4 regions of the Streptomyces chrestomyceticus JCM 4735 genome follow, and region 1 is predicted to be linked to each of the others. Evidence: riboswitches for the same ligand, from Rfam matches in the RefSeq annotation. Region 1 holds a riboswitch; each other region holds the start of a gene.
What was found. Region 1 has a riboswitch for cobalamin ahead of metE (5-methyltetrahydropteroyltriglutamate--homocysteine S-methyltransferase). Riboswitches for the same ligand answer to the same signal wherever they lie in the genome.
Positions count from the first base shown of each region.

Region 2: it holds a riboswitch for cobalamin, as region 1 does, so the genes downstream of both, EJG53_RS29175 (prenyltransferase/squalene oxidase repeat-containing protein) here and metE (5-methyltetrahydropteroyltriglutamate--homocysteine S-methyltransferase) in region 1, are expected to answer to the same signal.
Region 3: it holds a riboswitch for cobalamin, as region 1 does, so the genes downstream of both, nicT (Nickel transporter NicT) here and metE (5-methyltetrahydropteroyltriglutamate--homocysteine S-methyltransferase) in region 1, are expected to answer to the same signal.
Region 4: it holds a riboswitch for cobalamin, as region 1 does, so the genes downstream of both, EJG53_RS35980 (ABC transporter substrate-binding protein) here and metE (5-methyltetrahydropteroyltriglutamate--homocysteine S-methyltransferase) in region 1, are expected to answer to the same signal.

Region 1 is NZ_BHZC01000001.1:8,671,262-8,678,349, reverse strand. Features, by position in the region: gene EJG53_RS37515 (GNAT family N-acetyltransferase) at 1-485, opposite strand, end outside; gene EJG53_RS37510 (SDR family oxidoreductase) at 689-1,438, opposite strand; gene EJG53_RS37505 (cupin domain-containing protein) at 1,485-1,913, opposite strand; cobalamin riboswitch at 2,293-2,526, shown strand; gene metE (5-methyltetrahydropteroyltriglutamate--homocysteine S-methyltransferase) at 2,693-5,011, shown strand; gene EJG53_RS37495 (hypothetical protein) at 5,178-5,732, shown strand; gene EJG53_RS37490 (hypothetical protein) at 6,159-6,545, opposite strand; gene nrfD (NrfD/PsrC family molybdoenzyme membrane anchor subunit) at 6,542-7,088, opposite strand, start outside.
Region 2 is NZ_BHZC01000001.1:6,658,231-6,665,318, reverse strand. Features, by position in the region: gene EJG53_RS29185 (aldehyde dehydrogenase) at 1-1,199, opposite strand, end outside; gene EJG53_RS29180 (MBL fold metallo-hydrolase) at 1,396-2,469, shown strand; cobalamin riboswitch at 2,534-2,662, shown strand; gene EJG53_RS29175 (prenyltransferase/squalene oxidase repeat-containing protein) at 2,870-4,201, shown strand; gene EJG53_RS44000 (EGFR-like transmembrane domain-containing protein) at 4,201-4,932, shown strand; gene EJG53_RS29165 (energy-coupling factor transporter transmembrane component T) at 4,929-6,152, shown strand; gene EJG53_RS29160 (ABC transporter ATP-binding protein) at 6,149-7,088, shown strand, end outside.
Region 3 is NZ_BHZC01000001.1:6,599,229-6,606,316, reverse strand. Features, by position in the region: gene EJG53_RS28900 (FecCD family ABC transporter permease) at 1-625, opposite strand, end outside; gene EJG53_RS28895 (ABC transporter substrate-binding protein) at 625-1,794, opposite strand; cobalamin riboswitch at 1,933-2,145, shown strand; gene nicT (Nickel transporter NicT) at 2,177-3,346, shown strand; gene EJG53_RS28885 (VOC family protein) at 3,500-4,000, opposite strand; gene EJG53_RS28880 (DoxX family protein) at 4,072-4,635, opposite strand; gene EJG53_RS28875 (hypothetical protein) at 4,911-5,135, opposite strand; gene EJG53_RS28870 (hypothetical protein) at 5,370-6,743, opposite strand; gene EJG53_RS40780 (hypothetical protein) at 6,755-6,913, opposite strand; gene EJG53_RS28865 (helix-turn-helix transcriptional regulator) at 7,032-7,088, opposite strand, start outside.
Region 4 is NZ_BHZC01000001.1:8,215,470-8,222,557, forward strand. Features, by position in the region: partial or broken gene EJG53_RS35975 (FecCD family ABC transporter permease) at 1-835, opposite strand, end outside; gene EJG53_RS35980 (ABC transporter substrate-binding protein) at 832-1,800, opposite strand; cobalamin riboswitch at 1,911-2,094, opposite strand; gene EJG53_RS35985 (class I SAM-dependent methyltransferase) at 2,190-2,939, opposite strand; gene EJG53_RS35990 (MFS transporter) at 2,908-4,209, opposite strand; gene EJG53_RS35995 (ATP-grasp domain-containing protein) at 4,202-5,536, opposite strand; gene EJG53_RS36000 (cysteine synthase family protein) at 5,533-6,576, opposite strand; gene EJG53_RS36005 (GHMP family kinase ATP-binding protein) at 6,573-7,088, opposite strand, start outside.

The sequences.
Region 1 (7,088 bases):
CGGCGGAAGGCCACTCGGTCCTGGCCCGGACCGTCGTAGTCGCTGTGGACCGGGATGCCGTCCGCCTCCCGGTCGCCTGCTTCCGGCTCGAAGCCCATGGCTTGGTGGAAGGCGATGGAGCCGGTGTTCTGCGGCGAGGTGATGGCGCGCACCTCGGTGCGGCCGGCTGCTGCCGCGCGTTCGAAGAAGGTGGTGTAGAGGCGGCGGGCCACGCCCTGCTTGCGCAACTCGGGGTCCACTCCAACGAAGTGGATGTACGCCTCGTCCGCACGGTCGGCGGAGTAGAAGCCGACGAGGAACGCCCGGATTCCCTGCTCGTCCTCCAGCACCAGGCTGGTGTCCGCGAAGTGCTGGAGGAACAACCGGGGCAGCAGCAGGGAGAGTTCCCTTGACTGTTCCGGGGTGCGTGAGTCGCCCCACCAGCGCTGGACGCACTCCACGAGTGTGGTGTGGTCGGTCGTACGGGCCCGGCGTACGTCTTGCATGTCCTGCCTTTCGGGGGGGGACGGAGATGGGTGGGTGAGTGAGTTGAGGGTACTGCGGGGGAGGGGGTGTTGGTGGTTTGGGTTCGGTCACCAACGGGAGTCAGCGGGGGGCCCACCGGGCCGGTTGAAGGCGCCGCTCCGTACGAGAGTTGGGGACTGCTGGAGGTACCCCTGTCGATGACTGTCTCCCGCCCGCGCCGCCTTCAAGAAGAAGTACGCAACCAGTCGTCGAACCGGATGGTGGCCAGCCGGGCGCTGCCCTCGTCCGGTACGAGGCTGCGCTCTGTCAGCTCGGAGCCGAAGTAGCGGGCATGCGCGTCGGGGACGACCGTGCGGGGGTCGTGCCAGGCGTGCAGGGCTCGGGTGATGAGTTCGTCGAAGCGGAAGACTTCGGGGCCGGCCACTTCGGTGGTGGCCTTCTGCGGGGATTCCACGGCGGCCTTGGTCACCGCTTCGGCTACGTCCTCGGCAGCCATGGGCTGGAAGAGCACGGGTGGTACGCGTACGGTCTCACCGTCCGTGGCAGTGTCGGCGATGCCTTTGACGAACTCGAAGAACTGGGTCGCCCGGAGGATCGAGTAGGGAACCGGCCCCTGTTTGATCAGCCGCTCCTGGGCCGCCTTCGCCCGGAAGTAGCCATTGTCGGGCAGGCCGTCGATGCCGACGATCGACAGCGCCAGATGGTGCGTGACGCCCGCCTTCGCCTCGGCGGCCAGCAGGTTGCGGGTGGAGGTGGTGAAGAATTCCAGGACCGCCGACTCCTCGAAGGTGGGCGAGTTGGCCACGTCCACGACCACCTGGGCTCCGGCCAGCACGGTGTCGAGGCCCTCGCCGGTGAGGGTGTTGACGCCCGTACTGGGCGCGGCGGGCACGGCCTCGTGACCGCGCTCGGTGAGTTTGCCGACCACTTTGCCCCCGATGAGGCCGGTGCCTCCGATGACCACGATCTTCACTTCGTGAACTCCTCGCGCTGTGGGCGCCCGCTGGGGCGGAGAGGCGTCAGGACTGCCGGGGTGCGCGCAGGTGGGCGCGCTGTTTGAGTTCTTCGTCGTCGACCAGGACCAACATCGGCTGCCCCGGCTCGCAGAGCATGGTGACGACGAAGCGCAGGCGCGTGTCGGTGCGGGCGTTGCCGTCCTGGTAGTGGATGACGTCGCCGCCGGGCTCCCAGAACGCTTCCCCGGCGCGGACGATCCGCTCCGGCTCGCCTTCCAACTCGAAGCGCATCTCGCCCTCCACCACGTAGCCGAAGGCCGGACCGGGGTGGCGGTGCGGCGGGGCGCCCTGGTCGCCGGGCGGATACTCGATCTGGACGGTCGACACGTGCGCGCTCTCCGGGATCGCGGGCGGGGCGACCTCTTGCAGCACGGTGAGCGCGGTCTTCCATGCCTCCGAGTGCGGGTGCTGGTGCTCGTGGGTGCCGGGCATGCCGGGTCCTCCTTCTTCGGCTCCGGAGCCAGGGCCGGTTGGGACGGCAGTGCCGCCCCGGCGTGCGATGCCGGTGTCCGTACCCGTGCTTCCTGCTTCCGACGTACAGCACCAGAGCTCGGCGGACGGCCCGCCGATGCACGGCCCAACCGAGAGATGTTCCATTGTTCAGACCCCCGGCATGCCCGGTGAGCACCGATCCAGACACATCCGGGGCACCGTACGCATCCGGGAGGCGTACGCATCCAGGGCACCGTACGGAACCTCAACCTCGGCCCCGCCGCACCCGCCCGTTCCCACCCCTGCCCACCCCTCCCCCGTGTCTCACCTCACATACCACCATGTGAACAGGGGTGTCGGCACCAGGCGCAGCCGATCTACGCTGTCCGGTGCAACTGGTTCGCCCTGCCCGCCAGGCAGGCGCGTCGTAAGAGGGAACCCGGTGGGAATCCGGGACTGCCCCGCAGCGGTGAGCGGGAACGACCGCCGTCATACGCACTGGATCCGGGCCGCGGATCCGGGAAGCGACGGCCAGTAGGTGCCCGCCGGACGACGTGACGTTCCGGCAGGCGTGCCCGCGAGTCCGAAGACCTGCCCGTTGCCCGCGCGCGTCCGTACGTGCGCGGACCTTCCGGTGACCTTCGAGGGCGGGTCGGCGTGTCATGGCAGGCGGGCACGGGTGTCGTCGGACGCTCCGTGGCTCGCCCGGCGCGTCATTCCTTCGCGTTCTCGTCCGGTCACCGGGCTCGGAGAAGATCACGCTCGCGAAGGAGAGTTCCGTGACAGCGAAGCCCGCAGCCGCGGCAGCACGGGCCACCGTGTACGGCTACCCCCGCCAGGGACAGCACCGGGAACTGAAGAAGGCCGTCGAGGGGTACTGGAAGGGCCGCGTCACCGCGGACGCCCTCCGGGAGACCGCGCGCGACCTGCGCCGCTCCAACTGGCAGCAGTTGGCCGACGCCGGCATCCACGAGGTGCCGACCGGTGACTTCTCGTACTACGACCATGTGCTGGACACCAGCGTCATGGTCGGAGCCGTCCCGGAACGGCACCGCGCCGCCGTCGACGCCGACGCCCTGGACGGCTACTTCGCCATGGCGCGCGGCACGCAGGACGTGGCGCCGCTGGAGATGACCAAGTGGTTCGACACGAACTACCACTACCTGGTTCCCGAGTTGGGTCCCGACACGGTCTTCGCCACCGACTCCGCCAAACAGGTAGGCGAGGTGCGGGAGGCGCTCGCGCTCGGCCACACGCCGCGCCCGGTCCTCGTCGGCCCGGTCACCTACCTCCTGCTGGCCAAGCCGGCCCCCGGTGTCGCCGCCGACTTCGACCCGCTGACCCTGCTCGACCGGCTCCTGCCCGTCTACGCGGAAGTGCTGGCGGACCTGCGTGCGGCCGGCGCCGAGTGGGCACAGCTCGACGAGCCCGCCCTGGTGCAGGACCACACCCCGGCCGACCTCAACGCCACCGAGCGCGCCTACCGCGTCCTCGGCGCGCTCACCGACCGTCCGAAGCTGCTGGTCGCCTCGTACTTCGACCAGCTCGGCGAAGCGCTGCCGGTGCTCGCCAAGGCGCCTGTCGACGGTCTCGCACTGGACTTCACCGAGGCCGCGGCGGGCAACCTGGACGCGCTCGCCGCCGTCGGCGGGCTGCCCGGCAAGCGGCTGGTCGCCGGTGTCGTCAACGGCCGCAACATCTGGATCAACGACTACGAGAAGTCGCTGGCCACGCTCGGTACGCTGTTGGGCCTGGCCGGCCGGGTCGACGTGGCCGCCTCCTGCTCCCTGCTGCACGTACCGCTGGACGCCACCGCCGAGCGGGACATCGACCCGCAGGTCCTGCGCTGGCTGGCGTTCGCCCGGCAGAAGACCGCCGAGATCGCCACGCTCGCCCGCGGCCTCGCGCACGGCACCCACGCGATCGCCGCCGAACTGGCCGCCAACCGCGCGGACCTGGCGTCCCGCGCCGGTTCCGCGATCACCCACGACCCCGCCGTACGGGCCCGTACCGCCGCCGTCACCGACGCCGACGGCCGCCGCTCCGCGCCGTACGGGGAACGGACCGCCGCCCAGCGGGCCCACCTCGGCCTGCCGCTGCTCCCGACGACCACCATCGGTTCCTTCCCGCAGACCGCCGAACTGCGCACCGCGCGCGCCGACCTGCGGGCGGGGCGCCTCGACACCGCCGGGTACGAGGAGCGCATCGCGAACGAGATCCGTGAGGTGCTCGCCTTCCAGGAGGAGGCGGGCATCGACGTCCTCGTGCACGGCGAGCCCGAACGCAACGACATGGTCCAGTACTTCGCCGAGCAACTGACGGGGTACCTCGCCACGCAGCACGGCTGGGTCCAGTCGTACGGCACGCGGTACGTCCGTCCGCCGGTCCTCGCGGGCGACATCTCGCGGCCCGAGCCGATGACGGTGCGGTGGACGCGGTACGCGCAGTCGCTCACCGACCGTCCGGTCAAGGGCATGCTGACCGGCCCGGTCACCATGCTCGCCTGGTCGTTCGTCCGGGACGACCAGCCGCTCGGCGACACCGCCCGGCAGGTGGCGCTGGCCCTGCGCGACGAGGTGGGCGACCTGGAGGCGGCCGGCACCTCGGTCATCCAGGTCGACGAACCGGCGCTGCGCGAGACGCTGCCGCTGCGCGCCGCCGGCCGTCCCGCGTACCTCGCCTGGGCCACCGAGGCGTTCCGGCTCACCACCAGTGGTGTGCGGGACCGGACACAGATCCATACCCACATGTGCTACGCCGAATTCGGTGACATCGTGCAGGCCATCGACGATCTCGACGCCGACGTGATCAGCCTGGAGGCCGCGCGCTCGCACATGCAGGTGGCCCGTGAACTGGCCGAACACGGTTATCCGCGGGAGGCCGGGCCGGGCGTGTACGACATCCACTCGCCCCGCGTGCCGAGCGCCGAGGAGGCGGCGAGCCTGCTGCGCAAGGGCCTCGGCGCCATCCCGGCCGAGCGGCTGTGGGTCAACCCCGACTGCGGTCTGAAGACCCGGGGCTGGCCCGAGACGCGGGCTTCGCTGAAGAACCTGGTCACGGCGGCGCGGACGGTGCGCGGGGAGTTGCCGGTGTCGTGATCCGGTGAACCCGGTGACGGCCGGGAGGTGCGTCCGCGCGCCTTCCCGGCCGTTTTTCCCGCCGATTTCCGGGGGCTTCCAAGGCGCGCACGACTCCGGCCGACAGCGCCTGACCGCCGAGGACCGTAAACTGCTCCTCTTCACGCGACTTGCCGAGGAACAGCAATTGACCCCGTATTCCCTGGCGTTCTACATGGACGTCGTCACCACCGGCACCGTGCTCGGCCTGCGGTACACGGATTCTCCCGAACGCGTCGCCGAGGTGCTCGGGCCGGACTTCGGCGAGAACAGATTCGGTGAGCAGAGCCTGGGATATTCCTATGCCCTGCCCGAATTCTTCTGGGATCGCGATTCCGTCGGCTCCCCCTGGGCGGGACACCACTTCACCTTGCAAGTGCACAGGCTGGCCCACCGCAAGCACAAGGTCGTCGACGAGGCGATACGGGCCCGGTACGGGCGCTTTGCTCCCAGGCTGCGGTTCGAGAAGCTGCGGCGTCTGCTGGAGCGGCGCGGTGTTCCGCTGCTGGAGATTCCGGAGGATCCGGCGAACGCGCCGTACTACCGGACGTTCTGGCAGCCGGATTCCCAGGTCGCCGTCTCCGTCATCGGCTGCCACGGCGAATACAGCACGCCGGACAACCTGCGGGTCGGCGATGTCTACACCATCCAGGCACCGCTGACCGCCGACGCGGTGGCGTGGCGGAGGGAGCGGGCCGCGTAGACGGCTTGCTTGGCAGTCTTCGCAAGGGCTGGCGGGAAGATTGGCAGAAGTTGGCATCCGTCCACGCTTGATGGCATTCAGTGCCACTGCCAGAGTCTCCGTACGTGACGTTCGCACCCTTCACACGAACACGAACGACACCCCGCACGCTGATCCGGGAGACGCCCATGCCCACCACCGAACCGGCCCGCCCCGCCCAGGTGCTCGGCATACCGGGCCCCGGCCGCCGAAGCCCGTGCGCTCCTCGAACGTACGACGCTGACGCGCGAACCGCCGGCGTCCTTCACCGCCGACGCGTATGCGGAGCACCTGGTACGGGGCGCACAGACGCCGGGGTGAGGGCCCCGGTCGCCCGTGGGCGGGCGCGGAGCAGAACTGAGGCTGCTCCGCACCCGCCCGCGGCACACATACTTCGCCGGAAGAGGGTCAGCTCTGCCCCGTACTCTCCAGGACGATCTGGAGCTCGACCTCCTGGTCGCCCGACACCGTGCCTTCCGTACGGACGGAGAACGCGCGCGTCAGCACGTCCCGCAGCCGGTCCACCGCCAAGTGGCTGCCCTGGAGGTCGGCGGTGACGGCGGCGGACAGGTCCGCGTTCGGCCGGACGTCGCCGCGGACTTCCGAGGTCTCGAAGGTCTCGGTCCAGACGACCGGGTGACCGGGCCGGTGCGGCTGGTCGTGCGCGGTGTCGCCGTCGGCGCGGTCGGAGTCGAAGCAACTGCGCAGCGTGCTGAACACGGCCTCGGCGTCGGCCGAGGACTGAGCACTGAGCACGACCTGGGCCGGCTCGTCGGTGTGGGGTGTGCGGGTCATGTGGGCTGTGTCCTCTCCGCGCTGTGCGTCGGTGTGGTGCGGCGGGCTTCCTTGGCCGCCCGTTGGGGTACGACGGTGTACTTCGGGTCCTCGGCGGAGGCGATACCGGCCGCGAAGACCCCGAAGCGGGTGCACGCGGAACCGGCGAGCAGGGCCAGCCCGCCCGCGGCGGCCAGCGTGCGGGACCGGCCTCCGAAGGCGGCGCCGACGGCGGCTCCGGCCGCGGTGAGGGTCCGCGCCGTGCGGAGCAGTGTGCCGGCCCGCCCCTGGTGCCAGGTCTCCGCGACCATGCCGAGACGCCGCTCGACGGCCTTGGTGACCGCTTCGTCGGCGACCGCGGCCAGTACCGCGGCGCACCGGGCGGGCCCTGTCTCCCGTACGGGACCGACGACGAGGGCCATCCCGGAGGCGGCGGCCGTCGCCGATGCCGCGAACAGGTACGGGAGTTCGCGGTGCGCGCCGTGCCACGCGGGGACGGCGGTGTCCGCCGCGAGGACCGCGGTGTAGGTGGCGACGGCCGGTCCGAGGAGCGCCGCGGTACCG
Region 2 (7,088 bases), 2.0 Mb from region 1:
TCGTCCTCGTACGGCAGCAGGCAGATCACCGGGCCGAAGATCTCCTCGCGGGCGATGCGCATGGAGTTGGACACCTCGCCGAACAGGGTCGGCTCCACGTACCAGCCGGTCTCCATCGCCTCCGGCCGCCCGCCGCCGGTCAGGATCTTGGCGCCCTCGCGCTGCCCGAGGGCGATGTAGTCCAGCGACCGCTGCTGCTGGCGCCGGGCGACCAGCGGCCCGATCTCGGTCGCCGGGTCCAGCGGGTCGCCCACGCGCAGGGCGGACGCGGCGGCGGTGAACCGCTCGGCGATCTCGGCGTAGCGCTCGCGCGGCGCGAGGATCCGCGTCTGCCCGACGCACGCCTGCCCGTTGACCAGCCACGCGAACGGCGCGATGCCCGCCACCGCGGCGTCCAGGTCGGCGTCCGGCAGGATGACGGCGGCCGACTTGCCGCCCAGCTCCAGCGTCACCCGCGTCAGATGGCGCGCCGCGACCTCCATGACGCGCCGGCCCGCGGCGACCGACCCGGTGAACGCCACCTTGTCCACGTCCGGGTGCCCGACCAGGTACTCGCTCACCTCCCGGTCCGCCGGAAGGATGGACAGCACGCCCGGCGGCAGCCCGGCCTCGCTCACGATGTCCGCCAGCAGATAGGCGTCCAGCGGCGTCTCGGGCGACACCTTGAGGACCACCGAACAGCCGGCCAGCAGCGCCGGCGCCAGCTTGGCCGCCGCGGTGAACTGCGGCACGTTCCACGGCACCACGGCCGCCACCACCCCCACCGGCTCACGCCGCACCAGCAGCGGCCCGAGCACACCGGCCCGGCGCTCCTCGAACGGGAAGTCCCGGGCGACGGTGATCGCCGCGTCCCACGCCATCATCGCGGCCAGCGCCTGCACCATCACGCTGGAGGTGTACGGGGTGCCGTTCTCCGCGCTGATGACCCTGGCGATCTCCTCGCTGCGCACGGCGAAGGCGTCCTTGACGCGCGTGACCACCGCGATCCGCTCCGCGAGCGGCGTCCGCGCCCACTCCCCGGAGTCGAAGGAGGCGCGGGCCGCGGAGACGGCCCGGTCCACATCGGTCCGCGAGGCGTGCGGCACCCGGCCGATGACCTGCTCGGTGTGCGGCGAGACCACCTCGATGGTGCCACCGCCGGCCGGGTCGGTGAACTCGCCGCCGATGTAGAGCTGTTCGTACTCGACGAGTGCGCTCATGGCTGCCGCCTCCTGGGGGTCGGACGGGATGTAGTGGCGAACCGGGCTGGCGCGGAGAGTTTCTGACGCTGCATCAGGACTGATACCAGTTCTAGTTATGCTGGGCAATGCTCGGCACGGGCTCCGGCACGGAGGGCTCGGTACGGTGCTCGGTACGGGGGCGCGGCACGTCCGCGCGGACGCGGAGGTGCGGCGGATGACGGCAGCGGCCCGGACCGGGACGGCGGCGGCCGGACCCCGGGTGACCGACCACCGGGGCGGCGTGTGGTCGATCGCCGTCCCCATCCCGGACAATCCGCTCGGCCACACCCTCGTCCACCTCCTGGAGACCGGCCGCGGCCCCGTCCTCGTGGACACCGGGTGGGACGACCCGGACGCCTGGGACACCCTGACCGCCGGGATCACCGCCTGCGGCTTCGACGTCACCGACCTGCACGGGGTCCTCATCACGCACCACCATCCCGACCACCACGGCCTCTCCGCCCGCGTACGGGAGGCGTCCGGCGCGTGGATCGCGATGCACGCGGCGGACGCCGCCGTCGTACGCCGTACCCGGGAGGCCGAACCCGGCCGGTGGCTGGACCACCTGATCGCCAAGCTGGCCGCGGCCGGCGCGCCCGACAGCCACCTGGCGCCCCTGCGTCGGGTGCGCGCCAAGGGGCCGGTGCGTGACCTCCCCGGGCAGCGGGCGGCGCTGCCCGACCGCGAGATCGCGCCCGGCGCACTCCTCGACCTGCCCGGCCGCCGGCTGCGCGCCGTCTGGACGCCCGGCCACACCCCCGGCCATGTGTGCCTGCACCTGGAGGAGGAGCACCCGGCCCGGCGGCCGGGCCACGGCCGGCTCTTCTCCGGCGACCACCTGCTGCCGGGCATCAGTCCGCACATCGGGCTCTACGAGGACCCGGACGACGCGACACCCGGCGACCCCCTCGGCGACTACCTGGCCTCCCTGGAACGCGTCGCCCGGCTCGCGCCCGCCGAGGTGCTCCCCGCCCATCAGCACGCGTTCACGGACGCGGCCGACCGGGTCCGTGAACTGCTCGCCCACCACGAGGAGCGGCTGGCCGGGCTGCGCGCGCTGCTCGCCGTACCGCGCACTCCGTGGCAGCTCGCCGAGGCCATGGAGTGGAACCGGCCGTGGGAGCGCATCCCGTACGCGTCGCGCACCATCGCGGTCGCGGAGGCGGAGGCGCATCTGCGGCGGCTGGTGCGGCTGGGGCTGGCGGAGGCGGTGCCGGGGCCGGAGCCGGTGACGTACCGGGCGGTGTGAGGCGGGCGTCTGCCGGGCAGCCCGTACCCGGGGCTCGCCCGGCCCGCCGGTTAAGGTGTGCGAGACAATTTCATCCTGTGCCCGATCGGGGGAAGCCGGTGGAAATCCGGCGCTGACCCGCAACCGTGATCCGGGACGTACGGCCGCCGTGCGCCCGCCGAGCCGGAGCACCCGCTGGGGCACGACCAAGGCTCCCGCCGCCGGAAGGCCGCGCCTCCTCGCGCGGACGCCCGGCGCGCGGCACCGTCGAGGTATGCGGAGCTGAGCCCGGTGCCACCGCGGCCGGTCGTCGACCGGCGGGCGGCGGGGCGTCCGAGTGCGGCTGCGCACCCACCGCAGCACCCACCACCGGCCCACCGCGGACCCACCGCAGCGACCTGACCCGAGAGGCACCGACCCGATGGCCACCACGGCTTCCCAGGCTCCCCTGGCTCCCAGGGCTTCCACGGCCCCCACCTTCGCCGCCCTGGCGCGCCGCGCCGCCGCGGCGCTGGCCGGCGCCGCCGTGCTGTGCGCGGCCGGTACCCCCGTGGCGGCCGCCGACTCCCCCGCGCCGGCCGCGCAGGCGTCGAAGCTGCCCGACGGGCTGTACGGCACCAAGGACCCGCAGTACGACGGCGTGTGGCGGCAGTCGCTCGCCCTCCTCGCACAGCGCACCGTCGGGGTGCGTCCGTCGGTGACGGGCGTCGACTGGCTCGCCGGGCAGCAGTGCTCCGACGGCGCCTTCAGCGCCTACCGCGCCGACCCGGCCAAGGCGTGCGACGACAAGACCATGCGGGACACCAACCAGACGAGCGCCGCGGTACAGGCGCTGGCCGCGCTCGGCGGGCACGACGACGCCGTACAGAAGGCCGTGAAGTGGCTGAAGTCGGTACAGAACGACGACGGCGGCTGGCCCTCGACGGGCGGCTCGCCCAGTGACGCCAACTCCACCTCCGTGGTGATCGGCGCGCTCAAGGCGGCGGGTGAGAAGCCGGAGTCCGTGCGGAAGGGCGGCAAGTCCCCGTACGACGCGCTGGTCACCTTCCAGCTCGGCTGCGACGCGAAGGAAGGGGAACGCGGCGCGTTCGCCTTCCAGCCCAAGGACGGCAAGCTGGCCCCGAACGCGGACGCCACGGCCGCCGCCGTGCTCGGCGGGCTGGGCGACGGCTTCGTGGTCGACCCGGCGGGCAAGGACGTCAACGAGCCGGTGAAGCCCCTGAAGTGTGACGGCGGGGCGGCGGACAAGGACGCGAAGCGGGACCCGAAGCAGGCCGCCGAGGGCGGCGCCGCCTACCTGGCCGCGGTGCTCGGCGCGAACGGCCAGCACCTGAAGTCCGCGATGCCCGGCGCCGAGGACCAGCCCGACGTCGGCAACACCGCCGACGCCGTGGTGGCCCTCGCCGCCGGGTCGCACGGGGCCGCCGCGCAGGCGCCGCTGAAGTGGCTGGAGAAGAACTCCGCGAACTGGGCCAAGGAGGCCGGCCCGGCCGCGTACGCGCAACTGGTGCTCGCCGCGCACGCCGCGGGCGCCGACCCGCGCTCCTTCGGCGGCGCCGACCTGGTCGCGCAGCTCAACGCCACCGGCCCCAAGCCGGCCGGCAGCTCCGCGCCGTCCGCCGCGCCCGAGAAGGACGCGCAGGACCAGGACGACCAGAACTCCGGCGTGTGGTGGATCTTCGGCATCGTGTTCGTGGCGAGCATCGGCGCCGGGTTCCTGCTCAGCGGCCGCCGGAAGAAGAGCGACGTCTGATGCGCCTGCCGCGGTCCCGCTCCGCCCGCCTCCTCGGCGCCCTGGCCCTGGCCGGTACGGTCACGGGCCTGGGCGCGGCGCCCGCCCAGGCGCAGGAGTACCGCTACTGGTCCTTCTGGGACGGGCCCGCCGCCGGCGCCCCGGCCTCCGGGGACGGCGGCTGGTCGTACGCGACCGAGGGGCCGGCCACCAGCCGCCCCCGGGACGGCGCCGTGGCGGGCTTCCGTTTCACCGTCAGCGCCGACTCGGCGGCGGCCGGCAAGCCGCGCCGGGCCGCGGACTTCGCCGCGATCTGCGGGCAGACGCCCGCGCAGGACGGCACCAAGCGCGTCGGCCTGGTCCTCGACTTCGGCACGAAGGCGGAGGCGGCGGCCGGGGAGAACCCGCCACCGGTCCGTACGGAGTGCGCCCGGCTGCCCGAGGACGGGACGGTCGGTGACGCGCTGGCGGCCGTCGCCAAGCCGCTGCGGTACGACGCGAACGCGCTGCTGTGCGCGATCGCCGGATATCCGAAGGCGGGGTGCGCGGACAAGGCTTCCGGTGCTGCTTCCGGTTCCGCTTCCGCCTCCGGCGTGCCGGACCCGGGTGCTTCCGACGGCGCGTCCGCCGCCGGGAAGCAGGCGGACGACGACGCTTCGGGCGGCCCCTCCGCCGGACTGATCGGTGGCCTCGCCGTCCTGGTCGTCCTGGGCGCGGCGGCCGGGTGGCAGGCTCGCCGCCGCCGCGGATGAGCGCCCGCGCCCTCGGCGTCCCCCGCGCCACCCGCTCCACCGCGCTGCACGCGGGCGCCTGGTGGCTGTGGGCGCTGGGCCTGGCCACCGCGGCGTCCCGGACGACCAACCCGCTGCTGCTGGGCCTGCTGATCGGCGTCGCCGGGTACGTCGTCGCGGCGCGCCGCACGGACGCGCCGTGGGCCCGCTCGTACGGCGCGTTCCTCAAACTCGGCCTGCTGGTGATCGTCATCCGGTTGGTCTTCGCGTTCTTCCTGGGCTCGCCCATCCCGGGCACGCACACCCTGGTGACACTGCCGGAAGTGCCGCTGCCCGAGTGGGCGCGCGGGGTGCGCATCGGCGGCCGGGTCACCGCCGAGGGCATGCTCTTCGCCTTCTACGACGGGCTGAAGCTGGGCACCCTGCTGATCTGCGTCGGCGCCGCGAACGCGCTCGCCAGCCCGGCACGCCTGCTGAAGTCCCTGCCGGGCGCCCTGTACGAGGCGGGCGTCGCGGTCGTCGTCGCGATGACCTTCGCACCCAACCTCGTCGCCGACGTACAGCGGCTGCGGGCGGCGCGCCGGCTGCGCGGCCGCCCGGACCGGGGCGTCAAGGCGCTGTTCCAGGTCGGGCTGCCGGTCCTGGAGGGCGCGCTGGAACGTTCGGTGTCGCTGGCGGCGGCGATGGACGCGCGCGGTTACGGCCGTACGGCGCAGGTGCCGCCCGCCGTACGGCACACCACCACCGCCCTCACCCTCGGCGGCCTGCTCGGCGTCTGCGCCGGTACGTACGGGCTGCTGGCCGACACCGGGGCCGCGTACGGCCTGCCGGTGCTGCTCGCCGGGCTCGCCGCGGCCCTCGCCGGACTGTGGCTGGGCGGCCGCCGGTCCGTACGCAGCCGCTACCGGCCCGACCGGTGGGGTGTGCGCGCCTGGCTGGTGTCGGGCTCCGGCATCGCGGTGGCCGCCCTGACGATCTGGGCGAACTCCTACGACCCGGCCGCCCTGCACCCGCCCGCCGTCCCGCTCACCGCGCCCGTCCTCCCGCTGTGGCCCGCGGCCGGTGTCCTGGTGGGGCTGCTCCCGGCGTTCGTCGCACCGCTGCCGCAGCGGGCGGCGGGGGCCGAGGTGGAGACGGAGCCGGGGCCGGGGTCGGGGTCAGGAGAGCCGGGTGCCGGGCGGGCACGGGTAAGGAAGTCTCCGGCGCAGGGCGCGCCGCACACGAAGGAGTCCCCTCAGTGATCCGCTTCGACCAGGTGTCGGTCACCTACGGGGACGCCGCGGAACCCGCCGTCCAGGGCATCGACCTGACCGTGCCCGAAGGCGAACTGTGCCTGCTCGTCGGCCCCTCCGGCGTCGGCAAGTCCACCGTGCTGAACGCCGTCTGCGGCCTCGTGCCGCACTTCACCGGCGGCACCCTGCGCGGCCGCGTCACCGTGGCCGGCCGGGACACCCGTACCCACAAGCCGCGCGAACTGGCCGACGTGGTCGGCACCGTCGGCCAGGACCCGCTCGCCCACTTCGTCACCGACACCGTCGAGGACGAACTCGCGTACGGCATGGAGTCGCTGGGCCTGGCCCCGGACGTCATGCGGCGCCGCGTCGAGGAGACCCTGGACCTCCTCGGCCTCGCCGACCTGCGCGACCGCGCCATCACCACGCTCTCCGGCGGGCAGCAGCAGCGCGTCGCCATCGGCTCGGTGCTCACCACCCACCCCAAGGTGCTGGTCCTGGACGAGCCGACCTCGGCCCTCGACCCGGCCGCCGCCGAGGAGGTGCTCGCCGTGCTGCAACGCCTGGTGCACGACCTCGGGACGACGGTCCTGCTGGCCGAGCACCGGCTGGAGCGCGTCGTCCAGTACGCCGACCAGGTCATCCTGCTGCCCGCGCCCGGCGCGCCCCCGGTCGTCGGCGCGCCCGCCGACATCATGGCCGTCTCCCCCGTCCACCCGCCGGTGGTGGCCCTGGGCCGGCTCGCCCACTGGTCACCGCTGCCGCTCTCGGTACGCGACGCCCGCCGCAAGGCGTCGTCGCTGCGCGAGCGGCTGGCCGGGGTGGAGCCGGGGGGAAACGGAGGGCTTCCCGGGGCGGCGGCCGTGACGGAGGCAGTGACGGAGGTGGGCGCCGGTCCCGGGACGTCCGGTCTCGACACCGGTGCCGGCACCGGCCCCGGCCCGG
Region 3 (7,088 bases), 2.1 Mb from region 1:
GCCGCAGCGGCGCGAAGCCACCGCCCCGGCGAGCCAGCGTCCACACCAGCGCGAACGAGGCGAGCGCCCCGGCGAAGGCGGCCAGCGACAGCCCCACCCCTCCGCCCAGCTCGAACACCCCGCCCGCCCCCGCCACGGTGCCCGCGCCCAGCACGATCGCGGCCACCGCGCCCAGCGAAGCGCCGTTCGAGATGCCCAGCAGGTACGGGTCCGCCAGCGGATTGCGCACCAGCGCCTGGGTGGCCGTACCGACGAGCCCGAGACCCGCGCCGACCAGCGCGGCGAGCAGCGCCCTCGGGACGCGAAGCTGCCAGACGATCAGATCGTCCGTACCCGGCCGGGGCGGCTCGCCCCCCAGCCGCCGGAACACCACCGACCACACCTCGGCCGGGGCGATGTCGGTAGCACCGAGTGCGACGGCCGCGGTCAGCGCGGCGAGCAGGGCGACCAGCAGCCCGAGGGCGAGCCAGCGGGTACGGGCCTGGCCGGCTGCCCGTCCTTCAGCTCCTCCGGCCCGCCCGGCGGCCTGCTCAGGAGGCTGCTCGACGGCCTGCTTAGGGGCCTGCTCGACGGCCTGCTCGGGAGCCTGCTCGACGGCCTCTTGCCTCTCACCCGGCGATGCCATCAGTGGCCCGCCCGGGACCCGGTCCCTGCCGCTGCCCCTGCCCCTGCCCCTGCCCCTGCCCCTGCCAGCCGATCCGGGTAGAGCGTCGCCGCGATCCGCCGCACCGTATCGGCATTGCCCACCCCGGCGATGGTCGTCTGCTCCGAGCCGATGCGCAGGAACTTCCCTTCCCGCACCGCGCGCAGTCCCGCCGTGGCCGGGAATTCCCTGAGGAACTTCGCGGCCTCGTCGAATGCCTTCTCGGTGGCCGCGGCACTTCCCCGGTTCCGTACGCCGAGCTGGATCCAGTCCGGGTTCTTCGCCACCACGTCCTCCCACGACACCGGCCGGAAATCGCTCGCGCAGTCCGCGAAGACGTTCTGTGCCCCGGCCTCGGTCAGCACCGCGTTAGCCACCTGCCGGTTGCAGACCGCGACGGGCTGTTTCGTCCCCGCGTCGAAGTCGAAGAAGAAATACGACGGCCGCTGCGCCGCGGGCACGTCAGCGAGGGCCGTACGTACCGAAGAAACCTTCTTCTCCATCTCCGCCACCAGGTGCACCGCACGTCGCGAGGTGCCCGTGAGCTGCCCGAGCCGCCGGATGTCGCCTTCCACCGCGGACAGGTCCTGCTGCGGCACCTTCTTGCGCGGCGCACAGGCCGTAGAAGCCAGATAGACGTGCTTGATGCCCGCCGCGGCGAATTCCTCCTCGGTCGGACCGGCCGCCGCACCCCCCATGGCGCCCATGGAAGCGAACGTGTCGATATAGACATCAGCACCGGAACCGAGCAGCTTCTCCTTCGGAATCACCGTCTTCCCCAGCACCGGGACGCGCTGCGCCCGGGCATCGAGTTCGGGCGGCAACGCGCCCTTCCCCGGCGGGAATCCGGTACCGAAGACCCGGTCGCCCGCCCCCAGCCGGAGCAGCATTTCCAGGCTCGCCGCATTGCTCGTGACAATCTTCCGCGGTGCCTCGGAAAACGTCGTCCGCCGCCCGTCGCAATCGGTGACCGTGACGGGATAGCCTCCCGCTCCGCCACTCTGACCGTCCGCGGCCCCCGCCGCCGTACGCCCGTCGGCACCGCCGCAACCGCTGACCAGCGCGGCCACCGCCAGCACCCCCGCCACCGCCGCCACCGACCGGCCGCACCGCGCCGGCCGGCTCCCGGCCACCGGCTCCACCAGATCCATCCGAGGACGCATACGTCCGCTCTCCCTGCCTCTCGACCGCCCGACGGCCCGCACCTGCGGGCCCGGGACCAGGTAGTCGAGCGGACGGCGCCCCGGGTTCCCGCCGTATTGGTCCGATGACCACAGCGCGGCCGGGCGTTAGAGTGTCCGGGCCGTGGTGTCGGGAAGACCGGTGAAGACCGTCAGGTCCAGACCGGAGCGGCCCTCGCCACTGTGATCGGGAAGTTCCCGCCCCGTTCCGTACGCGCCCCGCGCCCGTACGGAGCCACTGGCCGCAGCCCGCGACCGGGAAGGCAGGGGCGGGCGCGCACACCCGTCAGCCAGGAGACCGGCCACGGCATCTCACGAACTGATCCACGAGGTGCTGGAGCGTGACCACCGGATGCCCCTGTCCACCAATTCCCCTTCCTCTTCTCCTTCCCCCTCCCCCTCACCGTCCCCACCTGCCACTTCCACCCCCCTGCCACTGCCCGGATTCCGCTGGCGGCGGCAGGACACCGTACGGACCGCGGGGCTGATGGCAGTCATAGCCGCCCTGCACGTCGTCGCCTTCGGCGTGCTCTTCCTGCTGGTCGTGCCGCACCACTACACCGTGGGCTCGCAGGTCTTCGGGGTCGGCCTCGGCGTCACCGCGTACACCCTCGGCATGCGGCACGCCTTCGACGCCGACCACATCGCCGCCATCGACAACACCACCCGCAAGCTGATGGCCGACGGCAAGCGCCCGGTCTCGGTGGGCTTCTGGTTCGCGCTCGGGCACTCCAGCGTGGTCGTCGCCATGGCGGCACTGGTCGCCGGCGGCGCACAACTGGCCGGCACCCTGCTCGACGACGGATCGAGCACCCACCAGGTGCTCGGCACCGTGGGCACCACGGTCTCCGGCAGCTTCCTCTACCTCATCGCCGCGCTCAACCTCGTCGCGCTGGCGGGCATCTGGCGGGTGTTCCGGGCGATGCGGGAGGGCCGGTACGACGAGTCGGAGCTGGAGCAGCACCTCGACTCCCGCGGCTTCATGAACCGCGTACTGGGCCGCTTCACCCGCTCCATCACCCGCCCCGGCCAGATGTACCCGCTCGGCCTGCTCTTCGGCCTCGGCTTCGACACCGCGACCGAGGTGACGCTGATGGTGATGGCGGGCAGCGGCGCGGCGGCCGGCCTGCCCTGGTACGCGATCCTGGTGCTGCCGCTGCTGTTCGCGGCGGGGATGAGTTTGTTCGACACGCTGGACGGTACGTTCATGAACTTCGCGTACCAGTGGGCGTTCTCGAACCCGGTGCGCAAGGTCTACTACAACCTCACGATCACCGGTCTGTCGATCGCCGTGGCGTTCTTCATCGGGACCATCGAACTGGTCACCGTGCTGCACGAGAAGCTCAACCTGACGGACGGCGTGACCGGCTGGATCTCGTCGATCGACCTGGACAACGTCGGCTTCATCATCGTCGGCCTGTTCGTGGCGGTCTGGGCGGCGGCGCTGGCGTACTGGCGGCTGGCCGGTGTGGAGAAGCGCTGGTCGGCACGGGCGACGGAGGCGGCCCGAGAGCCCGCCTGACCACTGCCTGAGGCACCTGAACCCGGCGCCACGGCCTCCGCGACGGGAGGCCGTGGCGCCGGGTTCAGGTAGTGGCAGACCCGCCCGCCCTCAAACCGAGGCCATGGCCCGTCCCGCCCTGCCCTCAGACCAAAGTGGTGTCCCGCCCCGCCCTCAGGTCGCCGACCCGGCCGCCGCCCCCGTCTTCAGATCGCGGCCCCAGCGCTCCAGCTCGGCTTCGAGGTCGAGCGGGCGCAGCCGGTCCGGCTCGTCCGGTCCCGGCCACTCCGTACGGGGCACCCGCCACATGACCTCGAACTCGTTGCCGTCCGGGTCCTTGGCGTACAGCGACTTGGACACCAGGTGGTCGGTGGCGCCGACCAGCGCGCCCCGCTCGGCCAAGTCCCTCGCCGTGTCCGCCAGCTCCCCGAGGGTGCCGACCTCCCAGGCCAGGTGGTAGAGCCCCACCCGGCCGTGTTCGGGTCCCGGCGCCCCGGCGCCGACCGCGAACAGCCCGAGATCGTGATCGTTGGCGGTCCCCTCGGCACTGAGGAACGCGGCCCTCCCCGGTATCTCGGTGTCCACCCGGAACCCCAGCGCCTCCGTGTAGAAGGCCACGGCGCGCGCCACGTCCCGTACGTAGAGCACCGCGTGATTCAGCCGCCGCACTGCCACGTCAATCCCTCACCTTCCGCTTCTCTCCACACACACCACTTCACCCGGCTCCCTACGATTCCGCCGGGAGGTCAGTCGCGCACCAGCAGCATCACGAACGCGACGATCACGCCGAACAAGAGGGCAGCCACCCCGTAAGCAAGCCGGTGGTTACGCAGGACCGGAAGCAGCCGGTCGACCGCGTACCGGCCGGGGCCGGTCAGCGCCAGGGCTCCGGCGCCCGCCGTGAGCAGCAGCTCGTACTCGACGCCCTCGGGCGCGAAGAAGCCTCCGCCCCACTTCACCGCCAGCGCGTTCACCATCGTCCCGACGACCGCCGCGCCCGCCAGCGGCGTCAGCAGCCCGAGGACCAGCCCGAGACCGCCCAGCGTCTCGCTGAGCCCGGCCACCACGGCCATGGCCTTGCCGGCCGGGTAACCGCTGCCCGCGAAGAACTGTCCGGTTCCGTCCAGCCCCGGCCCGCCGAACCAGCCGAACAGCTTCTGCGCACCGTGCGCGGCCATGATCAGCCCGACCGCGAGCCGCAGCACCAGCAGGCCGATGTCGTACGCGTGCGGGGTCGCGGCATGCCGGTCGTCGACACCGCTGCCGTAGTCACGGAGGGGGCTGCGAAGAGGGCTGAGGGGGGAGGACATACGAACGCTCATTTCTGTCTGGTCTGTCCGGGCCGCGGGTCCTGCAACAGAACCGGTGCCGCCCGCCCAAGAAGTACTTGAAACTTCAAGTCACACCCCGACGATACACATCACTTGAAACTCGAACAACAACCCCGCACCCCACACCATCACCCTTCGGCCACCACCCCCCACAGCGCGTAACCACAAAACCTACCCACAACGCCCCAACCAAACGCCGCATCCACCCTCACCCTCACCCCCACCCACAACCCCACTCGCCCCACCACCACTCCTCACCCCACAACCGCCCACACGTCCTTGTCCCCACCGCGCCACTCGACGAGCCCCGGAGCATCCAGATCAATGTCCTCGGCATCCGGCGCCAGCCCGGCCTGCCGCAGAAACTCGGCAACATCCCCACGCCCGTGCGCCAGCCCGACAATCTGCCCGTGAACGGTGACCCGCCGCCCACCGGACGAGGAGGGCGGGTGAACAATCACCGGCGGATGCTCAGCCATACATTCAGCCTGCACCGGGACCGACCACCACGCATGTCGACCACATCCCGCGCAGCGCCATTCAAAAGGCGCCCTCAACCAACCAGTAACCGACCGACCAGCCCCGTTGACGCCAACCCGGAACGCCGAAGACCCCCGTCAAGATCGACGGGGGGTCTTCGCGCTGGTGGGCACAACAGGATTTGAACCTGTGACATCTGCTTTGTAAGAGCCGGTGTAACGAACGCTTGTCGATCACCTGACCTGCGGCTGAGCCTCCCGAGCGGGGCTCCTGATGATCGTTTGGGAGATATTTGGGAGATCATCTATGGATGGGCGCCGCTTCACCAGATCCACCCGGCCCCACAGGGTCCGCCACCCCAGGTTACGCATCGCCCGCCAGAAAATCTCTTCCAGCCCGTCCAGCCGCTCCTGCCGCATCGCGGGCGTCGGGTGCTGGTACACCGCTTTGATTCCCGGCCGCTTGTGGCCGGCCTGCTCGAAGGCCAGGGCGGGCTTCACCCCGATCTGTTCCTGCAGAGTGTCATGGGTGTGCCGCGTGGCCCGCATCGTCATCCCCGGTTTGATCGGGGCCCATGCCTCCCGCGCGGCATGCCCCTTGCTCTTCGGCAGCGCGGTCCGCCCGTCGGCCGCAGGCCGCAGGATGCTGCGCCCGAAGTTGCTGCGCCTCCACAGCTTCCCGTTGGGCGTGCAGAAGACGTACGGCCACTTCCAGTCGTCGAGGTGGTAGCGCAGCAGCATCGCGAGGAAGGGCGGCACATCCACGTCCCGGGCCCGCCCGTCGTTCTTCGGCGGCTCCAGCTGGTGCACCAGTCCGGTACGCCGGCCGTCCTCGTCCCGGCCGACATACTCGGCCAGTTCCCCGACCTCTTCGTCCACCCGGATGACCGGGCAGGTGAAGACTCCGCCGTCATACGGCTGCTGCCTCTGCAGCAGGGTGTTGTCCCGGTGCAGAGCGGCACTCTCACCCCAGCCCAGGCCGGTGAACGCCGTCGTCAGCACATGCAGGCCGTTGACAGGGCCGAGCCGGTCGGCGACCTGCAGCACCGCTTCCGGTTCCACCCACTGCTCCTCGGCCGTCTTCTTCGCTTTCACGGGCCGCTTACCCGCGCTCGCCGTGGTGGGACGCGTGCGCCGACGGCCGAACAGCGGGTTCACGGCCAGGTGCTGGGCGTCCACGGCGCCGGTCAGGATGGACGACATCAGGCTGACGCAGTGGCCCGCGGTGACGTCGTCGCACGGCAGACCGTGCTGCCAGGCATCCACGTCGAACCAGGTGATGGACTGGAGCGGGGCGTGCTGCCACTTCGGAAGTATGTGCCGGTCGAGCATGTTCCACCGCTTGTCGACGGTGGCGCCGCGCTTCGGCTTCGCCTTCATCCACTCCCTGGCCCAGACCCCGAAGTGCTTGCGCTGCAGATCCGGGTCGATCCAGCGGCCGGCCCGGATGGCGGCCTCCTGCTCCTCTCCCCAGTTCTCCGCCGTCTTCTTGGTCGGGAAGCCGGGCTCGCTCCCCCACGTCCCGTCCGGCTTCTTGTACCGCGACCGCCAACTGATCTTGCCTTTGCTGCCTTTGGCCGTACTGAGGCGCTTCTCCGCGTACGCCACGCTGCCCCCTCTTACCGACCCGGCGAGACCAGCCACCGGGCTGTGATCACAGGAGGAGTGATCACCAGACCCGGTATGACCCCGCCGAGGTGATCCAACAGCTCTTGCAGGATGTACAGCACCCAGGCGTGGGCGCGCTTACGCAGGTAGACGCACACGTCCAGGGGCATAGAGGTAACGCTGACAACTTCGACCCGCACCGGTCCCCCTGTGATCCGAGTACGGCGGCACCTTCGTAACGCGTTGAATACCCAACCACACAGATCGCTCACATGTGGAGCCCTTTGCCTAGGATTCTGGGCGCACTTCGGCACCTTTTGTGCTGCCTTCCGAGCGCCGAAGGCT
Region 4 (7,088 bases), 460 kb from region 1:
CCAGGACGCCGGTGACGAGCGAGAGCAGGACGAACATCCGGGCCCGGAACCGGGCCACGTCCAGCCCCATCGTCGTGGCGGCCTCCTCACCCGCCAGCAGCAGGTTCAGCGACCGGGCCTGGACCAGCAGGACGGCGATGCCCAGCAGCAGCGCCAGGCCCGGCAGCCACAGCGTGCTCCACTGCACCCCGCCGAGGCCCCCGAGGGTCCAGGCGAGCACCGCCCGGGCCTCGTTGCCCCGGTCGGAGGTCAGCAGCAGGATGTCCATCACCGCCGTGAGGACCGCCGCCATCGCCACTCCCGACAGCACCAGCCGTACGGAGGTGATGCGCCCGCCGGTACGGGCCGTCGTGTAGACGAGCAGCAGCGTCAGCAGCGCGCCGGCGAAGGCGGCGGCCGACAGCGACACCGGACCGAACAGGGTCACCCCGAAGACGATCACCAGGACGGCGCCCAGGGACGCACCCGAGGAGACGCCCAGCAGATACGGCTCCGCCAGCGGGTTGCGGACCAGTGCCTGCATGGCCGTACCGATCACCGCGAGCCCCGCGCCGGTCACCGCGCCGAGCGCCACCCGCGGCGCCCGTACGTCCAGCACGATGGTCTCGCGCGCCCGGGACCACCCCGGGTCCGGCAGGTCGGCGCCCAGCGCGTGGGTCACGATGCCCCACACCTCACCGGGCGGCACGTGCACCGACCCGATCGCCATCCCCGCCGTGGCGGAGACCAGCAGCAGCACGCCCAGCACGACGAGGGTGACGGCGAAGGACCGGCGGCGCGGCGGCGTCCCGGGCCGGTGCTCGGGGACGGCCGCCGTCCCGGCGGCGGCGGTCACCGGAACCGCTCGGGGTGCAGGGCGCGGGCCAGCTCCTCCACCGCGTACGGCGGCCGCACCCCCACCAGGGTCGCGGTCAGCGGCAGTACGACGAACCGTTTGTTCTTCACCGCGGGCACGTCGGCGAGCGCGGGCTGCGACAGCAGGAACTGCTTCTTCTGCTCGACGCTCCCGGCCCCCGCGTAGTCGTAGATCGCGATGACCTCGGGCTTCCGCTCGACGACCTGCTCCCAGGACGCGTCTCCGAAGACCTTGTCCAGGTCCGCGAACACGTTCCGGCCGCCCGCGCGCTGGATGATCTCGGTGCCGAGACTCTTGCCGCCGGCGGTGAAGGCCGCCTTGTCGCCGCTGTCGTACACGAAGACCGGTACGGCGGGGGCGCCCTTGACCGCCTCGGTGGTCCGGTCCACCCGCGCCTTGAGGCCGGCGGCCAGCTCGGCGGCCCGGTCCCGTACGCCGAAGATGCTGCCGACCGTGCGGACCTCGTCGTACGTGTCCTGCATGGACACCTGCTTCTTCCCGCAGTACTCGCGGTTGAGGTAGGTGTTGATCCCGGCGTCGGCGAACGCCTTGCGCGAGCGGCCCTCGTTCTCGGCGAACGCGCTGGCGTACCCGCCGTAGACGAGGTCCGGGCCGGCTTCCAGCACGGTCTCGAAGGACGGTTCCTTCTTCGCCAGTTGGGGCAGCGCCTCGTAGTCCTTGCGCAGGTGCGGCAGGACGGCCGAGTCGGGGAAGGCGGTGCCGATCATCCGGTCCTTGAGGCCCAGCGCCAGCATCAGCTCGGCGGGGTGCTGGTGGATGGTGAGCACCCGGGAGGGCGGCTTCCGGTAGGTGGTGCGGATGCCGCAGTTGTCGATGGTGACCGGGAAGCCTTTCGCCGCGGTGGCCGCGGGCTCCGCGTCACCCGCGGTGTCCCGCGCCGTGCCGCAGCCGCCCAGCAGTACGGCGGACAGGGCCAGGGCCACCGCCGGTGCCGCGGCGCGCCGGAACCGGCGCCGCCGGGCGGCGGGGGGAGAAAAGGGGGACGGGTCGTGCCGTCGTACACGTAAAGCCTCCTGCGGAGTCCGCGCTCCTCGGAACGGGCCCGCGACAGGCCAGTGTTCTGACTCCCGGATCGACGTTCCCCCGGCCGCCCCGCGCCGCGCGCGGTGGCCCGAACTGCCTGATGAAAGGTCACTCCCCGGTCACAGTGGCGGGACCGCGCCGGACTCGCACCGGCTTCCTGTCTCCCGTCGCGGTGATGACCAGGTGATATTACGGTCGGCCGGACCGTGGGCAAAGGGCGCGCGTACGGTTCCGCGCGCCGTCCGCGGTGTACGGGCGCCGGGCCCCGCCGTGCGGCCCGGCGCCCCGGTCACGCCGCGCGGACCGCCCGGAGCACCAGCCGCTCGGCGTCCTGGTCGTACGGGCGGCCGTCGAAGCCCCCGAAGACCTCGATCTCCTGGAAGCCCGCCTCCCCGGCCATCCGCCGCAACTCCACGGCGCTGTAGACGAACCAGACCAGGCTCGTCCGCGTCACCCGGTCGCCCCGTACGAGCACCCAGTCGCTGCGCAGCCGTGCCCAGTCGTCCAGCACCGTGTCGGTCTGCACCAGCAGGTCGTCGCCGCGCTGTACGACCTTCGGCGGTGTGACCCTACGGGCCAGCAGTTCCTTTCCGGCCATGTCCAGCAGCAGGGTCCCGCCGGGTGCCAGGCAGTCGTGCATCGTGCGCAGCACCCGGGCGTTGTCGGCGGGGTCCTCGAAATAGCCGAACGAGGTGAACATGTTGAGGACCACGTCGAAGGCCCCGGGCTCGGAGAACTCCCGCATGTCGGCCTGGACGTAGCGGGCGGTGACTCCGGCGTCGGCGGCCCGCTTCCTGGCCCGGTCCAGCATCGCCGGGCTGCGGTCGACCCCCGTCACACCGAAGCCCCGGCGGGCGAGCGGAACGGTGAACACCCCTGGACCGCAGCACAGGTCCAGCACCCGGGCCCCGGCCGGGAAGGACAGCAGGGGAGAGGTGTCGAGCAGCTCCTCGGCCTGGGTGTAGCGGCTGTCGGAGAAGAGGAAGTCGTAGAACTCGGTCCAGAAGTCATCGTCCTGGAATCCGCCCGTGTGCGTCATCGGGTACCGGTGTTCCTTCCATGAGGTCCGTGAGGGGGGTGGCGGGGGTGAGGTCGTCAGGGGCGGCGGGAGCGGTGCCCTGCCCGCGCCGCAGGGCGAGCAGGAGCGGCGGCAGCAGGACGCACTGGGCCGCGGCGAACAGCCAGAACCAGCCGGCGTGCCCGGCGCGTTCGCCGAAGCCGTAGAGCTGTCCGCCCAGCACGCCGCTGGCGCAGGCGCCCAGACCCGCGGCGAGCCGCTGCTGTCCGAAAACCACGGCGTCCGAGCGGGGGCTGCGGCGCAGGGCCTCCAGGTCGTTCTTGAGGAAGAGCACGATGTCGCCGAGCGTGATGAGGACACCGCCCGCCAGCAGGGCGGTTCGCGTACCGGCCGCCAGGACCGCCATCCCGGCGGCCAGTCCCGCGAACCCGACCGCCAGGGCGACGGGATAGCGCATCCGCCGGATGGCGCCCGACGCGAGCGGCTGGACGACGATGACCAGGAGGAAGCAGGTCAGCAGCACCAGGCTGTAGAACTCGCTGGAGGCGCGCTCGACGGCGTACACGGCGAGGTAGTGCTGGAAGTGGAAGTAGAGGTAGAACGCCAGGCCGTTGGCGACGAAGGGGAGGACGGCGATACCGGTGAGCAGGCCCTGGCCGGCCGCCGGCGCGCTGCCGGACCGTTCCTTCTCCGGCCCCACCGCCGGCAGCCGCGCATGCCCCACGGCCACCACGGCGAACAGCGCCGTCACGACGAGGAACAGCGGGGCAGGAGACGACAGTACGAACGGGCCCGCGACGAGCGGGCCCACGGCCATCCCCGCGTTGAGCGCCGCGTTGCCCGCGGACAGGAACGCGGGACGACGCTCCTCGGCCACACCGTGCACCAGGTACGCCTTGTTGGCCGGCAGGTACAGCGCGGCGCCGCAGCAGGTCAGGATCAGCGCCGCCACCGCCACCGGCGGCCACCGCAGCGCCGCCAGGAACGCCGCGAAGCCCGCCGTACGGATCACCAGCGCCCACAGCATCGTGCGCCGCAGCCCCACCCGGTCGGCGAGCGCCCCGCCGAGCACCCCTCCCGAGAACTGCACGAGGGACGCGGCGGCCAGCACCACACCGACCGCCCCGAGCCCCATGCCCAGCCGCTCGTGAAGGAAGACCGACATGAACGGCAGGACCATGAAACTGCCGAGCGGGATGAGGAAGGAGCTGAGCAGCAGGAAGCGCAGCGGCCCGGTGAGGCTGGACAGCGCGGTGCGGAACTTCGGGCCGCCGTCCGTGCGTTCAGTCACCGGAACCCTGGCCCGCCTGGCTCGCCGTCGCCGCAGCCGCCGTACCGGTCGCGCCCGTTGTAGCGGCCGCGTCCGTCACGCCTGCCCCGTCCGCCGCCCCCGCCGCACGGAACGGCTCCGTCCGCACCCGTACGGCATTGGCCGCCGCGACCGCGCAGTGCGTGGCCAGTTCGGCCGTCTCGCCCTCCGCGTAGACGATGCCCGCGTAACCGCGGCTGTCGCCCAGGTGCTCGACGGGGTCGCCGGTCCGCTTGACCGGGTACCAGGTGGGGGAGCCCGGCATGTCCGGCAGCCGGTCGAGTCCGTCGACGCCCGTGAACACCCCTGGTTCCGCCGGGTACCCGAGGACGAAGGCCGAGGCGGGGCCGCCGGGCAGCTCCGCGTCCATGAGTCCGGGTCGGCTGCCGAGGGCCGCTTCCACCATCGCCTCGTACACGTTCACGCCGAGAGCCCGGCACAGCCCTTCACCGACGAGCGCGCCGCCGATCCGCGGGTTGATCTCCACCACTTCCGGGCCGTCGGTGGTCAGGGCGAACTCCACGTGGGCGAACCGGTCGGTGTAGCCGACGGCGGCCAGCACGTCGTCCAGCCACCGCTCCAGGGCGTCCCGGCGCGGCTGCGGGAAGGCGACGGGGAACGCGGTGATCTCCTCCCGGAAGTGCGGCTCGGGCGACATCAGCCGGCTGGAGACGCCCAGCAGCCGGGTCCGCCCAGCCCAGGTGAGGGTCTCCGCGCTGTACACCGGTCCGGAGAAGTACGGTTCGGCGAACAGACGGCCCTTGAGCTGCCGTCCGGCGGCCTCGGCCAGCGCCGCGTCCAGCTCCCGCTCGTCCCGTACCAGCCAGACGTTCTGGCTTCCGGTGCCCGCGGTGTCCTTGAGGATCGCGGGCAGGCCCACCGCCTTCACCAGCAGCGCCGCCGTCGCCGGGTCGCCGCTGTCCGCCTCCGCCGCGCGGGCCCGGGTCAGCCCGGCCTCGAACAGCCGGTCCCGTACGGCGGCCTTGTCCCGGGCCAGCCGCAGTACCGCCGCGTCGAGGCCGGGCAGCCCGAAGCGGGCGGTGAGTTCGGCGCCGACCAGCATCCAGGTGTCGGTCGAGCTGATCAGCCCCCGCAGGTCCGGGATCCGGCCGAGTTGTTCCGCCACCAGTTCCGTGTCGAAGGTGTCGGTCTCCACCACGTCGAGGGCGCCCGCGGGCAGCCGCTCCAGCTCGTACGCGTAGTACGCGGGGTCGCGGGTCAGCAGCCGCAGCGGCTCGCCCAACTGGGCGGCGGCGCGCGTCAGGTGGCCCAGCCCGAAGGTGAGCGCTTCCAGGCAGACCACGGTCATGCGCGCGCCTCCGCACGGCGGGACGGCCAGGGGGCGCGGTTCCACGCCATCGTCGACCAGGGCATGGACATCTCCTCGGGGCTGCCGACCTCGGCCGGCTTCAGTGCGGCCAGGTCCACGGCCTCCCGGTGGCGGGCGTAGACCCGTTCCACGTAGCGGTGGCCGGTGTCGGCACCGATCACCAGGTGGAGCCGGTCGGGGTGGCGGCGGGACTCGTAGGTGGCGGTCAGGTAGGCGGCGCCGGTGGACAGCCCGGCGAAGACGGCGTGCTCGCGCAGCAGGGCGACGGCGCCGGACATGGCGTGGGTGAAGTCCATCCAGTGGACCGCGTCGTACAACTGGTGGCGGACGTTGTCGAAGGGGATCGAGGAACCGATGCCGGCGATGATGGCTTCCGGGTCGTGGTGGTCCTGGCTCCCGAAGGTGACGCTGCCGAACGGCTGCACCCCGACCAGCCGGACACCGGGATCGCGGCGGCGCAGATGCCGCACCAGGCCGCCGGTCGAGGCTCCCGACCCGACGCCGCCGACGACCGTCGGGGTGCGGCCCGGCAGGGCCCTGGTCACCAGGTCGGCGACCTCCTGGTAGCCCAGGTAGTGGATGTCGTCGTGGTACTGCCGCATCCAGTGGACGTCGGGCCGTTCGGCGAGGATCTCCCGGACCCGCCGGACCCGCAGCTCCTGGTCGAGCTTGAGGTTCTTCGACGGTCTGACCTGCTCGACCGTCGCGCCGAGGATCTCCAGTTGGGCGAGGGTGGTGGCGTCCACGGTGGTCGAGGCCACGATGTGGCAGCGCAGGCGGTAGCGGTGGCAGGCCAGCGCCAGGGCGTAGGCGTAGATGCCGCTGGAGCTGTCTATCAGGGTCTGCCCGGTACGGACGGTGCCCCGGTCGAGCAGCCGCCGGACGGCCGCCAGCGCGGAGTAGATCTTCATCGACTCGAACCGCAGCAGCACCATGCCGTCCGTCAGTTGGACGAGGTCGGGTCTCTTGAGGGCGTCGGCTATGTGGGGATGGGTGCCGACTGTGTCGGAAGGTGTCACGCGTAGCCTCCTTGGGCGAAAGAGCACTGGTGACCGAGCGAACGGAAGAAGGCGGACAGCTCGCCCTTCAGGGACGGCGCCGGCCGGCCGCTGAAGAGGTAACCGACGAGCGATCCGGTGTGGGCGACGAAGACGCCGTCCGCCCCGAACTCCTCGCGGTGGGCCAGGACGGTCTCGAAGGTGTGCTTGGGCAGCACCTCCTGGGACAGCGCGCTGCTGAAGGTCGCGGCCCGGGCCACGGCTGCCGGGTCGCCGGAGGCGAAGCCCTTCAGGAGGTCGGTCAGGCACCGTTCGTACTCCGTGGCGCAGCGCCGGTAGTGCCGCCGCAGCACCGGTGTCACCGCGGCGGTGTCCACCGTGCCCGGCTCCATGACGAACGCGGTGTGGAAGCCGATGCCGGTGCCCAGCCGCCGTACGACCCGGTGCCGTCCGCTCAGGTAGAGCGCGAACTCGTCGAGGAACACGCTGTCGGCGCGCTCTATCGCCGACAGGACGCGGAGGACGGCCCCGGT